One region of the Phyllobacterium sp. A18/5-2 genome, then DNA from elsewhere that is predicted to be linked to it. Evidence: riboswitches for the same ligand, from Rfam matches in the RefSeq annotation. Region 1 holds a riboswitch; each other region holds the start of a gene.
What was found. Region 1 has a riboswitch for cobalamin ahead of N8E89_RS20785 (ribonucleoside-diphosphate reductase subunit alpha). Riboswitches for the same ligand answer to the same signal wherever they lie in the genome.

Region 1 (4,396 bases):
AGCGGCAAAGGCAGCACACGATCTCGCCAGGGCAGTTTACGGCAACGAAGTGAGCCCATGAGCTATGACGTCTTGATCAAGTCAGCCGCCCCGCGATCGACGTTGGCTGGCGGCAAAACACGCGCGCAAGGTGACCGGTCGTTTCTGGCAAAGAGCTCGATCCTGGTGCTTTGCCTGGTTCTCGTGGCAACGATCGTATTGAGCCTTGCCGCTGGCGCATCTGATGCGTCGATTGTCTCGCTCATCGGTGCATTGTTCACCGGCATTGACAGCACCGCCGATGCGTTGTCATTGCGCGACCGGATCATCATCTATGACATCCGCCTGCCGCGCGTCATTCTGGGCGCACTGATCGGCGCCTCGCTCGCCGTTTCCGGCGCGGTCATGCAAGGCCTGTTCCGCAATCCATTGGCCGACCCCGGCATTGTCGGCGTGTCGGCAGGTGCCGGCCTCGGTGCAGTCAGCATGATCGTCCTCGGCGGCACATTCCTTGCCCCTTTGATCGCTCTGTTCGGTTTCTACGCCCTGCCGCTCGCCGCCTTCTTCGGGGCGCTCGCCTTCACGCTGATTCTTTATCGTGTCGCCACGCGGCGCGGGCAGACATCCATCGCCACCATGCTGCTTGCCGGCATCGCTCTCGGCGCCATGGCCGGTGCCTATATGGGCGTCCTCGTCTACATCGCCGATGACCGGCAATTGCGCGATCTCACCTTCTGGGGGCTGGGCTCGCTTGCTGGTGCCAACTGGGTGAAAATTGCCGCTGCCGGTCCGTTCATTGTCTCGGCATTACTGATCTCGCCCTTTCTCGCCCGCGGTCTCAACGGCCTTGCTTTGGGTGAAGCGGCAGCAAGCCATCTTGGCATTCCCGTCCAGCGCTTCAAGCGCATCGCGATTGTTGTGGTCGCCGGAGCAACCGGTGCATCCGTTGCCGTCAGCGGCGGCATCGGCTTCGTCGGCGTGGTCGTCCCGCATCTGCTGCGCCTGATGATCGGACCCGATCACCGCTACCTGCTTCCGGCCGCCGCCCTGCTCGGCGCTAGCCTGCTGCTGCTTGCCGATGCGGTCAGCCGCACCATTGTCGCTCCATCGGAATTGCCGATCGGCATCGTCACCGCCGCTGTCGGCGCGCCGTTCTTCCTTTGGATATTGCTGCGCCGCCGCGGCATTCTGGATCTACGACAATGATTGAAGTTTCCGACATTTCCGTTTCCCTCGGCAAGAAAAAGATTGTTGAGAATGCCAGCTTCAATGCCGAGGCGGCTCAGTTCACGGTGATTGTCGGGCCAAATGGTTCGGGAAAAACAACGCTGATGCGCGCGCTGTCAGGCGATCTGCCCTTCACGGGGCGCATCGCCATCAACGGATTTGCAATCAACCGGCTGAAGCTCTGGCAAATGGCAGCGATGCGGGCGATCCTGCCGCAATCGACACAACTCTCCTTTCCTTTCACCGTTCGCGAAATCGTCAAGCTCGGACTGATCAGCGGCCGCTCGGGTGCCGCGCGGCGTGAGGCGGAAGACCTGCCGGATGAAGCGCTGGCGCTTGTCGATCTCGCGGGATTTGGCGGCCGTTTCTATCAGGAGCTGTCCGGCGGAGAGCAGCAGCGGGTACAACTTGCTCGCGTCCTTTGTCAGGTCTGGCACCCGCTGCTCGACGGCCAGCCGCGCTTTCTCTTCCTCGATGAGCCGGTCTCCAGCCTCGACATCAAGCATCAGCTGATCATCATGCAGATCGCCCGTGCGTTTGCTCAGCGAGGCGGCGGGGTGATCGCCATTTTGCATGACCTGAACCTCACTGCGATGTATGCCGATCGTGTCGTCGTCATGCATGGTCGCCGGATCGATTCTGTCGGAACGCCTGCCGAAGTCCTGACCGACGAGCGTATCCAGCGCGTCTATGAATGCGCGCTCAAGGTGGGTGCCTTACCCGCCACGCAGGTGCCGTTCATATTGCCGCAATCAGCTGCACTATGAATTGTCAGGAGAGATTATCTACCTATTGACACTTTGCAATGATTTGGTACTAAATATAGATGTTCCGGTTCTTTCAATCGCAAGATTGGGAGCTAAGAGGGAAGCCGGTGAGGTGGTCATTTCCACCAATGCCGGCGCTGCCCCCGCAACTGTAAACAGCGAGTTGTTGTCGCCTAAAGGTCACTGGAGTGTTGCTTCGGGAAGGCCAGACAGCAGCGCCGACCTGTGAGCCAGGAGACCTGCCGAAACATGATGAACGTCCACGGGCGGGGTGTCCCGGTGTGTCGCTTGCAATGGTTGGCGTGCCAAGCTGACCAGCTACATTGCAATGCGTGCGCTCGACCTTTGCCCCCAACATTTGGGGTAAACACATGTCTTTGTCTGTCGAAATCACACGCTCCGGCGGCACAGCGCCAATTGGTGCCAGCGAAACACCGCAACCAACCGGACCGGCTTACCGCGTCATCCGCCGCAATGGTTCGGTTACACCCTTCGATCCGCTCAAGATCACCGTTGCGCTGACCAAGGCGTTTCTCGCCGTCGAAGGCAGTGTCGCTGCCGGCTCGCGGCGCGTGCATGATGTGGTCGAGGCGCTCACCGCCGATATCGTCGCTACGCTGAAGCGGCGCAGCGCGGAGGGCCGCCTGTTCCACATCGAGCGTATTCAGGATCAGGTCGAGCTCGCCTTGATGCGCAGCGAAAATCACAAGGTGGCGCGTGCCTATGTGCTCTACCGCGAAGAGCGGGCGCAGGAACGTGCGAGGACCGCCACTGAAAACGCCAGCGATACTGGTCCAAGGTTCACGATCACACAGCCCGATGGCAGCAGGGAGCCACTCGATGACGACCGTCTCGCGCGTGTCATCGACGAAGCCTGCGAGGCGCTGGAGGGTGTGCAGGCCGCTGCTGTCCTCACCGAGACCCGCCGCAATCTCTACGATGGCATAACGCTGGACGATCTGTCCCTCGCGCCGATCCTTGCGGCGCGCACCCTGGTCGAGACCGACCCCAATTATGCCTTCGTCGCCGCGCGCCTGCTTCTCGACAAGCTGCGCCGCGAGGCGCTGGGCTTTGTCTTCGGCAGGCCGCAACAGGCGACCCAACATGAGATGACCAAGCGTTATGCCGACTACTTCGCAGCCTATGTGAGGGCCGGTATTGATGCCGAACTGCTGGATGGCGAACTCGCGCGCTTCGACCTGACCCGCATTTCCGCCGCTCTCAAACCGGAACGCGACCTGCAGTTCCAGTATCTCGGCCTGCAGACCCTTTATGACCGCTATCTGCTGCAGACGGGCGGCATACGTTTCGAATTGCCGCAAGCCTTCCTCATGCGCGTCGCCATGGGGCTCAGCCTTCGTGAAATCGATCGCGAGGCCCGCGCCATCGAGTTCTACGATGTTTTGTCCTCGTTCAATTTCATGGCCTCGACGCCGACGCTGTTTAATGCCGGTACCCAGCGCGCGCAATTATCCTCCTGCTTTCTGACCACCGTCGCCGACGATCTCGACGGGATATTCAAGGCGGTGAAGGACAATGCCTTGCTTGCAAAATATTCCGGCGGCCTTGGCAATGACTGGACGCCGGTGCGCGGGCTCGGCGCCCATATCAAAGGGACGAACGGGACAAGCCAGGGCGTGGTGCCATTCCTGAAAGTCGCAAACGACACGGCAATTGCGGTCAACCAGGGCGGCAAGCGCAAGGGCGCGGTCTGCGCCTATCTGGAAACCTGGCACGTCGACATCGAAGAGTTTCTCGACCTGCGCAAGAATACCGGCGACGATCGCCGCCGCACCCATGACATGAACACCGCCAATTGGGTCCCGGACCTGTTCATGGCCCGCGTCGAAGCGGACGAAGACTGGACCCTGTTTTCCCCCGACGAAACGCCTGAGCTGCACGACCTTTATGGTGCAGCGTTCAAGACCAGATACGAATTCTATGAAGCCAAGGCGGCACGCGGCGAGATCAGGATCTTCCGCACCGTGCGCGCACTGGATTTGTGGCGGCGCATCCTCACCATGCTGTTCGAGACCGGTCACCCGTGGGTGACATTCAAGGACGCCTGCAACATTCGTTCGCCCCAGGGCCATGCGGGCGTTGTGCATTCATCCAATCTTTGCACGGAAATCACCCTCAACACCTCGAAGGACGAGGTCGCCGTGTGCAATCTCGGTTCGGTTAACCTTGCAAATCACGTGACACCGCATGGCCTCGATCTGGAGCAGCTTTCCCGCACCGTTTCGACTGCCATGCGCATGCTGGACAATGTCATCGACATCAATTTTTACACCATTCCCGAGGCGCGCTATTCGAACCTGCGCCATCGTCCGGTTGGGCTTGGCCTGATGGGCTTTCAGGATGCCTTGCAGGCATTGCGCATTCCCTATGCCTCCGACAAGGCGGTGGCCTTTGCCGATCAC
Region 2 (4,396 bases), on a different replicon from region 1:
CACCTGCGCGAATATCCGGGCTCTGTCCTCCTGATCACGCACGATCGATACTTCCTCGACAATGTGACGGGCTGGATTCTCGAGCTCGATCGCGGCCGCGGCATTCCATATGAAGGCAACTATTCAGCCTATCTCGGCGCCAAGGCCAAGCGCATGCTGCAGGAGGGCCGCGAGGATGACTCGCGTCAGAAGGCACTCGAGCGTGAGCGCGAGTGGATTTCCGCCAGCCCCAAGGCCCGCCAGGCAAAGTCGAAGGCGCGCATCAGGGCCTATGACGCGCTGGTCGATGCCGCTAACGATCAGCGTCCGGGCGATGCTCAGATACTCATTCCGGCGGGCGAGCGCCTTGGTCAGGTCGTGATCGAGGCAGAGAACCTTACCAAATCCTTTGGCGATCGCGTTCTTATCGAAAACCTCACCTTCAAACTGCCCCCCGGCGGCATTGTCGGCATTATCGGCCCTAACGGTGCCGGTAAGACTACCCTGTTCAAGATGATCACCGGTCAGGAAAAGCCTGATTCCGGCTCCATTCGCGTCGGTGACACGGTGCATCTCGGCTATGTCGACCAGAGCCGGGATCATCTGAAGGCTGACAAGAACGTCTGGGAAGAAATTTCCGGCGGCAATGAAATCATCAAGCTCGGCAAGCACGAAATGAATTCGCGTGCCTATGTCTCGGCGTTCAACTTCAAGGGCGGCGACCAGCAGCAGAAGGTCGGCAACCTCTCGGGCGGTCAGCGCAATCGCGTACATCTCGCCAAAATGTTGCAGGCCGGCGGCAATGTTCTGCTGCTCGACGAACCGACCAACGATCTCGACACCGAAACATTGGCGGCTCTTGAAGATGCCTTGGAAAAATATGCGGGCTGCGCCGTGATCATCAGCCACGATCGCATGTTCCTCGACCGTCTGGCGACGCACATCCTCGCATTCGAAGGCGACAGTCACGTCGAGTGGTTCGAAGGCAATTTCGAAGACTACGAGAATGACAAGATCCGCCGCCTCGGACCGGACAGCGTCAATCCAAAGCGTCCGACATACAAGCCTTTGACGCGCTGATCTTCCTGGGAGGGTGGAAACGCCCTCCCATCATCATTTTTGACGGATCCATCAGTCACATTTGCTGGTTTTCGCGGTCGATTTTTTTAAAGTACGGCGAGTTTCACGGAGCGCGCAATGACCGACCTGTTTGCAACAAAGACCGGGATTCTGCCCTCCCGCAAGATCGGTGGACGGGTTAGCGGCCTGTTCGAGGCGCTTGCAGGAGATTTCGTCACGACGCCGGCAAGCTCGCTCGAACTGACTTTTGACGGGATTGTAGGCGATTACCACGCCGGTGCCACCCGTAAGTCCGGCGGGCGTGAACCCTGGTATCCGCGCGGCACGGAGATGCGTAATGAACGCCAGCTTTCCATTCTCGCATCGGATGAGTTGAGGGAAGTCGCCAACGGCATGGGGTTGGCGGAACTCAGGCCGGAATGGATCGGTGGCAATATGGTTGTCGACGGTGTTCCATCGCTGTCGATGCTGCCACCACGCACCCTGCTGTTCTTCGAAGGCGGCGTGACCCTGAGGGTTGACGGTCAAAATGCGCCTTGCAAGGTGGCTGGGCGCTCCATCGGCGAGCATGCCGCTACGGCGGACCATACCACCACGGCGCTGGACTTTGTCCGTGTGTCGCGGCGTTTGCGAGGTATCGTGGCCTGGGTGGAGAAGCCCGGCACCGTTCGCGCTGGCGAAAAGGTCGATGTGCGTGTGCCCGAGCAATGGATTTATCAGCCCTGAGGCTTGCGCCAGAGATTTTTCTGTGGCGAATGGTTTGAAGGTCCGGTGCCTGCCGATTGAACAGATCGCGGGAGAATCGGGAAGCCGGTGAAAGTCCGGCACGTGCCCAACGCTGTAAAGGGGATGGGCCGCGCAAATGCCATGGATGTGTCCGGAAGGCGCGCGGTTCAGATGAACCTCAGTCAGAAGACCGGCCGGACCTTATAGCCCAAACCGCGCGGACGGCGGGAAGGGTTTTCAAGCGTTGTTGGGAGCAAACAATGCACGACATATCCTGTGGTCCAGTCACCGCGGCCGGCTTTTCCGATGAGGAGCGCGCCGCGGTCTACAAAGCCATCTATACCCGCCGCGATGTGCGCGACCAATTTCTGTCGCGGCCGATCCATGACGAAGTGCTGACGCGGCTCTTGGATGCCGCTCACCATGCGCCGTCGGTCGGCTTCATGCAGCCGTGGAACTTCATCGTCATTCGAGACGAAGCGCGAAAAGCGGAGGTGCACCGTGCCTTCACCCGCGCCAATGAGGAAGCGAAAGCGCTGTTCGCCGATGAACGGCAGGCGCTCTACGCGTCGTTGAAGCTCGAAGGCATCCTGAAAGCGCCGATCAATCTTTGCATCACCTGCGACCGGACGCGCGGTGGCAAGGTAGTGCTTGGCCGCACGCATAACCGGCAGATGGACATTTACAGCACCGTCTGCGCCGTACAGAACCTCTGGCTTGCGGCTCGTGCTGAAGGCATCGGTATCGGCTGGGTCAGTATCTATCACGATCGGGACCTGCGTAACATTCTAGGCATTCCAGACCATGTTGAGATCGTTGCCTATCTGTGTATGGGCTACGCCGATGAGCTTTATGATGCGCCGGAACTGGAAAAACGCGGGTGGCGGCTAAGGGTGCCGCTGGAAGACCTGATTTTCGACGAAGAATGGCAGGGGGAACCCACTATCAACTCGGATCTTCTTCGTCCGGATCCAGCAAGCGGGTCGCGCGCCACTCGGTCAGCTTCCGATTGATCGCATCAAGTACGAAGTAGCGGGCAGAATCCTTGTCATAGCCCTCGTCACGCAAGGCGTCATAATCCGTGTGCTGGTGGCGGACATGGGCCACCGCCGCTAGCCATACAGCGATTGGCGGTGGCAGCGTCCTCATATGCGGCGCGCCTGCCGCAGCGCGTATCGGCTCTGAATCCGAATAGGGAACAGCCGGGAGAAGCAGCGTCAGCGCCTTGTTGATGGCGCGCTGGCGATTTGTTCCTGTGCTCATGCGTCTTCCTTTGCGGCGATTCTCGCGGCTATTTCAGACGCGGCAAATTTTGTCGTCAATGGCAAAAACTAACTTGCCAAAACCTTATTTCTCACATAAACATATCTTTATGTCTTTTGAGGTGAATGATGGACAAGCGTGATCTCAATCTTGATCTGATGGTCGATACGCTGAAAGCAGCGGCGGAGCCAAGCCGGCTGCGGATCCTGGCGCTGTTGTCGCGGGGCGATCTGACCGTTTCGGACCTCACTTCCATTCTCGGCCAATCGCAGCCGCGCGTTTCGCGCCACCTCAAGCTGCTGTTTGAAGCAAGCCTGATCAATCGGTATCAGGAAGGTTCGTGGGCCTATTTCCGTCTGGCAGATTCCCTCATCGTCGGCGATATAGCCCGTTCGCTGCTGGATCGCCTTGATTACGCTGATCCTCTGCTGGAACGCGACCTTGAGCGCCTCTCCTCGGTGAAATTGCAGCTGTCGCGAGCGGGCCGCCGCTTACTTCAGCGCCAATGCGACAAGCTGGGATGTGATCCGCTCTTTGCATGTACCAGATGGCGCCGTGGAAGATGCTCTTTTGAAGATTGTCGGCCGCAAGCCATTCCAGGCCATGCTCGATGTCGGCACGGGCACAGGACGCCTGCTCGAGCTGTTCTCGCCGCTTTATGTGCGCGGCGTCGGTATCGACATCAATCGCGACATGCTGACCATTGCCCGCTCCAATCTGGACAAGGATGGCATTACCAATGCGCAAGTGCGCCATGGCGACGTTTATTCACTGCCGGTTGATCGTGAATCCTTCGATTTAGTGACCATTCACCAGGTCCTGCATTTCCTTGATAATCCGGCCGAAGCAATTCGCGAGGCGGCACGTGCACTGCGCGCAGGAGGGCGAATGTTGATTGTCGATTTCGCCCCGCACGAACTTGAGTTTCTGCGCGACAGCCATGCGCATGTGCGTCTGGGCTTCAGCGATACGCATATGCGTGACTGGCTTACTGAGGCCGGTCTGATGCTCGAGGAAAGTCTGGAACTTGAGCCGAAAGACAAAGACAAACTGACTGTCAAATTGTGGCTGGCACGCGACCCGCGCTTGCTGATTGCCGATCCCGCTTTAACCTCCCGCGTCACGGAGAGCGTATAATGAGTTTTTTCCGCCAGTCCCGCCGTCCCGATCTCGGAACCAATATCCGGGTTTCCTTTGAATTTTTTCCGCCCAAGACCGAGGTCATGGAAGAGCGGCTTTGGGAAACAGTGACGCGCCTTGCGCCACTCACCCCGGAATTCGTCTCGGTAACTTACGGCGCGGGTGGCTCAACGCGTGAACGCACTGCTCGCACGATCAAACGCATATT
Region 3 (4,396 bases), on a different replicon from region 1:
GCTCGGCCACCGGACCAAGCCCGACGACGAAGCTTTCGAATTCGTCGTGGTCATGTTCTTCGCCCGCTTCGTGTTCCATCTCATGATGCGATTTGCGGTTGGCGATATCGTCCTCGGTGCCCACGCCAAGTCCGAGCAGCAACTGATTGCTGAGTTTACCGAAACTCGCCGGAACCATGTTGAGCGCGCGTATTGACCGGCTCTGTACATCGTTTTTGACCGCGTCGAGCTGAGCGCCGCTGATGAGGTCGGTTTTGTTCAAAATGATGAGATCGGCGGCCCGTATTTGGTCCTCGAACAGTTCCTCAAGCGGGCTGTCGTGGTCGAGCGATTCATCCTGGACACGCTGCGCGTCGACTTTATCGTGGTCGTCGGCAAAGCGGCCTTCCGAAACGGCGGCAGCGTCGATGACCGTGACGACACCATCGACGGTCACCTGCGTCTTGATTTCCGGCCAGTTGAAGGCCGCAACCAGCGGCTGCGGCAATGCGAGGCCGGAGGTCTCGATCACGATGTGATCCGGACGGTCGGGACGGTCAAGCAATTTGGTCATCGTCGGGATGAAGTCATCGGCCACAGTGCAGCAGATGCAGCCATTGTTGAGCTCGATCACATCCTCATCGCGGCATGCCTCGATACCGCAGCCTTTGAGCAGACCGCCATCGACGCCCAGATCGCCAAATTCATTGATGATCAGTGCGATGCGCTTGCCATTGGCATTCTCGAGCAGGTTGCGGATCATCGTCGTCTTGCCCGAGCCGAGGAAGCCGGTGATGACCGTTGCCGGAATCTTTTGATCAAGCATCTTTTGACCCTGCATGTTCTTATCCCTTCATTTTGAGCGGCAGTCCTGCTGCCACGAAATAGACAGTTGCCGCGGCCCCGGCCACGGCTTGATGGAGGCGCCCCGCATGATCGCGAAACTCGCGCGCCATGCGGTTTTCCGGAACGATTCCCAGACCCACCTCATTCGATACGAACACCAGGGGCCCCTTGAGTCGTGGCAGCACGGCCACAAGCTCCGCCGTCTCCGCCTCTATATCGCGCTCCGCCATCATCAGATTGGTGAGCCAAAGTGTGAGACAATCGACAAGGACCGCTCTGTTGCCAGCGGATTCGCTTTGCAAAAGGCCGACCAGATCGAGTGGCACTTCAATCGTCGTCCAGGCGGAGCCGCGCCGCGCTTTGTGCAGCCCTATCCGCGCAGACATTTCATCGTCCCACGCTTTGCCGGTGGCCAGATAGACAGCTTCCAAACCGGATGCTTCAATCAAACCCTCGGCAAAAGAAGATTTACCGGAACGCGCACCGCCAAGGATAAAGGTGACCCCATGTCCTAACATTGCCGGGGGCCTTTTGGGGGTGGAATTATCATCAGGCATCCAGCTCCGATGCCGCATAGTGCTGAATGGCCCAGCCCAGCGCCGTTCCAAGCACAACCCAGAAAAACAGGTTGGTCGCCAGCGTTGATACAGCAAATTCCGACGCGAGCGTAGGTGGCACGGGTGACGAAAGATCTTCTGCTTCCGGTGCACCATAGACATGCGGCGCAACGATCAGCGCAACACCCAGGACCTTGGCCCAAACCTCCTCGCGAAGGACGAGGAGATAGACGCCGCCTGCTGTGAGAAAGACGGTGACAAGCCACCAGGCCTGCCGCGCGGCGAGATCGGGGGCAGGCATTGCCGGCAATTCCGGCGCAAGGCTGAATGCGGGTGCGAAATTGAAGATGAAGAAACCTGCGAGACCCCAGTAAACCCCGTTCTGCAGTGTAATCTTCCTGCCGAGAATAAGCGCTGCAGCACCTGTGATGAGTGCAAAGCCTGCACCGGCAACCAGGTTGATCAGTAGCGTATTGCCGAGTCGTCCAAATGGAAGCTCAGGTCCCGCCTCCTCTTCTTCGTGCGCATGCGGAGCGACGGCAGCTGGTGCGCTTTCCGCCGTGGTCGCCGCAGCAGTGTCATGGCTATGTTCGTGTCCGCCGGCATTTTCATATTCCTCGGCGTGAAGAATGAGCGGAACAACCCGCACATACATGGCCGGCGTCAAAAGGATACCAGCCAACAAACCAGCTACGATCGTAGCCAGAAGATATTTTACCAACATGAGATCTGCTCCCAATCCCTAAAGCAAGATGCCGGGTACGCAAAAACGTCCCGGGCAAACAAACCGTATTTTTCAATGCGTAAGCGCTGGCGGCTGAATCAGTCTATCCAGCCGTTATCAGCCTTAGTGGCAAGGGAATCCGTATGAATGGCGGGTGTCATGCGCTGTGTCATGCAGCGTTTCGGAATGGGACAGGCCGACGCCATAAATTATGAACACGCCGAGCATCAGCGAAAATACCGCCGTTGTCAGACGCGTAGCGAGGGGGAGCGAAATCGTAGTCGAAGTACGTGCAGCAGCCATAACAACCTCCGTGTAGGGCCTTGAAGGGACAATCCCCTTCGGTTTTCGGCACTATTGCCCTATGACTGGCAGGTCTCCTGGCTCGCGGGTCGCAAGATCAATGCCGCCTTCCCGGTTTCCCAGTGGCTGCCGTCGGCTTTCGCTTCTGGCACTGACATTGACCCTCGCCGCTCTACAGTCGCGGGGTCGGCTGCGGTTAGGCCGCCCTGATGGGTACGGCCGTCACATTCCCTTTTGATCCCTTGGCCTTTGGCCGATGCGGGAACCAATCATGGGTTGAACGTTATTCATCAAGCGCCAGAAATGTCAAACAGATCTGCGACACCAACGCCGCCTGCCGCGTCATCGCTGCGATTTTGCCTTCAACAATGCGTCAATATCGAGAACTTCAGCCAGTTGGCCGGCTATCGAGATCGAGGGCCGCATCCACTCTGGCGCGATAGTCAAATGACTCGGCCGCAATTCCCATGGATCGTAACAATGCCGCTCTGAAGTCATCCGCCCCGAATATCCCATGCAGATAAGTACCAAAGACTTTGCCGTCCACGGACGCAGCACCGTCTGCAGTGCCATTGATGCGCGCTGTCGGACGCTCGCAGTCCGGGCCCGTCGTTCTACCGAGATGGATTTCATAGCCCTGCAAGGGAAGATCGAATTGCAATGAATGCGCCTCGACGTTGCGCACAGTCTTTTCCGGTTCCATCACCGTGTCGATATCAAGATGGCCCAGCCCTTCGGCTTCCGTGACACCGCCTTCGATTCCATCGGGATCGCGAACGGTCCAGCCGAGCATCTGATAGCCACCGCAAATGCCGATGATGTGGCCGCCGCGCCGCCTGTGCATGTCGAGATCGCGATCCCAGCCATTTTCCCGGAAGCGCAACAGATCGCCAATCGTCGACTTTGAACCCGGTATGATTACCAGTCCTGCGTCCGCTGGCAACCTTTCGCCGCTGCGGACCATCACGACGTCCACCTGCGGTTCCGCCATCAGCGGATCCAGATCGTCAAAATTGGCAATGCGATCGAGAACGGGGACTGCGATCTTCAGCGCCCGCCCCTCACCCTTGACCAGCCGCTCCAGGACGACAGAGTCTTCCGCAGGCAAATGGGAGGCATCCCTTAACCACGGGACAACGCCGAATGACGGCCAGCCGGTGAATTGGGTTATCGATTTCAGCCCCTCGTCGAAAAGGGAAACGTCGCCGCGAAACTTGTTGATGATGTAGCCGATGATCATATCGCGATCTTCAGGCTGAAGGATCGCGTGCGTGCCAACGATCGACGCGATCACGCCACCCCGGTCGATATCGCCAACCAGGACGACCGGAACATTGGCGCGGGTGGCAAAGCCCATATTGGCAATATCACCGGCACGCAGGTTGATTTCCGCAGGTGAGCCCGCCCCCTCCACGATTACCAGATCGGCGCCATCGCAAACAACATTCCACGACGCCATCACCGCATCGAGCAGCTGCGCCGTTGAATTTCTGATAATCCCTGCCCTTGGCCTGTCCCCAGACCTTGCCCTGAACGATGATCTGACTGCCGGTTTCCGATTGCGGTTTCAGCAGCACCGGATTCATGTGCACCGAGGATGGCACGCCACAGGCAAGTGCCTGCAGCCACTGCGCCCGGCCGATCTCGCCGCCGTCGTCGCTGACAGCAGCATTGTTCGACATATTCTGCGGTTTGAAGGGACGTACTTTCAGCCCGCGATTGCGGGCAAGGCGGCAAAGCCCGGCCACCAGGACGGATTTACCAACGTCAGAGCCGGTTCCTTGCAACATGATTGCGCGTGTCATGCGCTTTGAGTAGCGGATATGTCTTTCTCTTCCTAGCCCCACCGAAGACGTTGCACGGCTTGGAGCATGGGATAGAGTGGGGAACAACTAAGAATAAAGGGAGGTTAGCCATGGATAGCAGCGTGGAATCCGCGTCGGGCCAGTTTGAACTCAACGAGGATCAATTGGCTATCCAGGACATG

Region 2: linked by a shared signal. The riboswitch ahead of bluB (5,6-dimethylbenzimidazole synthase) and the one ahead of N8E89_RS20785 (ribonucleoside-diphosphate reductase subunit alpha) in region 1 are both predicted to bind cobalamin.
Region 3: linked by a shared signal. The riboswitch ahead of N8E89_RS01105 (CbtB domain-containing protein) and the one ahead of N8E89_RS20785 (ribonucleoside-diphosphate reductase subunit alpha) in region 1 are both predicted to bind cobalamin.

What each region holds. Positions count from the first base shown of each region.
Region 1 is NZ_CP104967.1:462,085-466,480, reverse strand. It holds gene N8E89_RS20800 (heme/hemin ABC transporter substrate-binding protein) at 1-61, shown strand, start outside; gene N8E89_RS20795 (FecCD family ABC transporter permease) at 58-1,185, shown strand; gene N8E89_RS20790 (heme ABC transporter ATP-binding protein) at 1,182-1,973, shown strand; cobalamin riboswitch at 2,022-2,235, shown strand; gene N8E89_RS20785 (ribonucleoside-diphosphate reductase subunit alpha) at 2,345-4,396, shown strand, end outside.
Region 2 is NZ_CP104966.1:390,951-395,346, reverse strand. It holds gene ettA (energy-dependent translational throttle protein EttA) at 1-1,059, shown strand, start outside; gene N8E89_RS02000 (MOSC domain-containing protein) at 1,177-1,785, shown strand; cobalamin riboswitch at 1,812-1,999, shown strand; gene bluB (5,6-dimethylbenzimidazole synthase) at 2,046-2,798, shown strand; gene N8E89_RS01990 (DUF2293 domain-containing protein) at 2,731-3,048, opposite strand; partial or broken gene N8E89_RS01985 (ArsR/SmtB family transcription factor) at 3,177-4,185, shown strand; gene metF (methylenetetrahydrofolate reductase [NAD(P)H]) at 4,185-4,396, shown strand, end outside.
Region 3 is NZ_CP104966.1:204,975-209,370, forward strand. It holds gene cobW (cobalamin biosynthesis protein CobW) at 1-805, opposite strand, end outside; gene cobU (bifunctional adenosylcobinamide kinase/adenosylcobinamide-phosphate guanylyltransferase) at 825-1,343, opposite strand; gene N8E89_RS01100 (CbtA family protein) at 1,375-2,106, opposite strand; gene N8E89_RS01105 (CbtB domain-containing protein) at 2,230-2,409, opposite strand; cobalamin riboswitch at 2,459-2,694, opposite strand; partial or broken gene N8E89_RS01110 (cobyric acid synthase) at 2,752-4,214, opposite strand; gene N8E89_RS01115 (isobutyryl-CoA dehydrogenase) at 4,325-4,396, shown strand, end outside.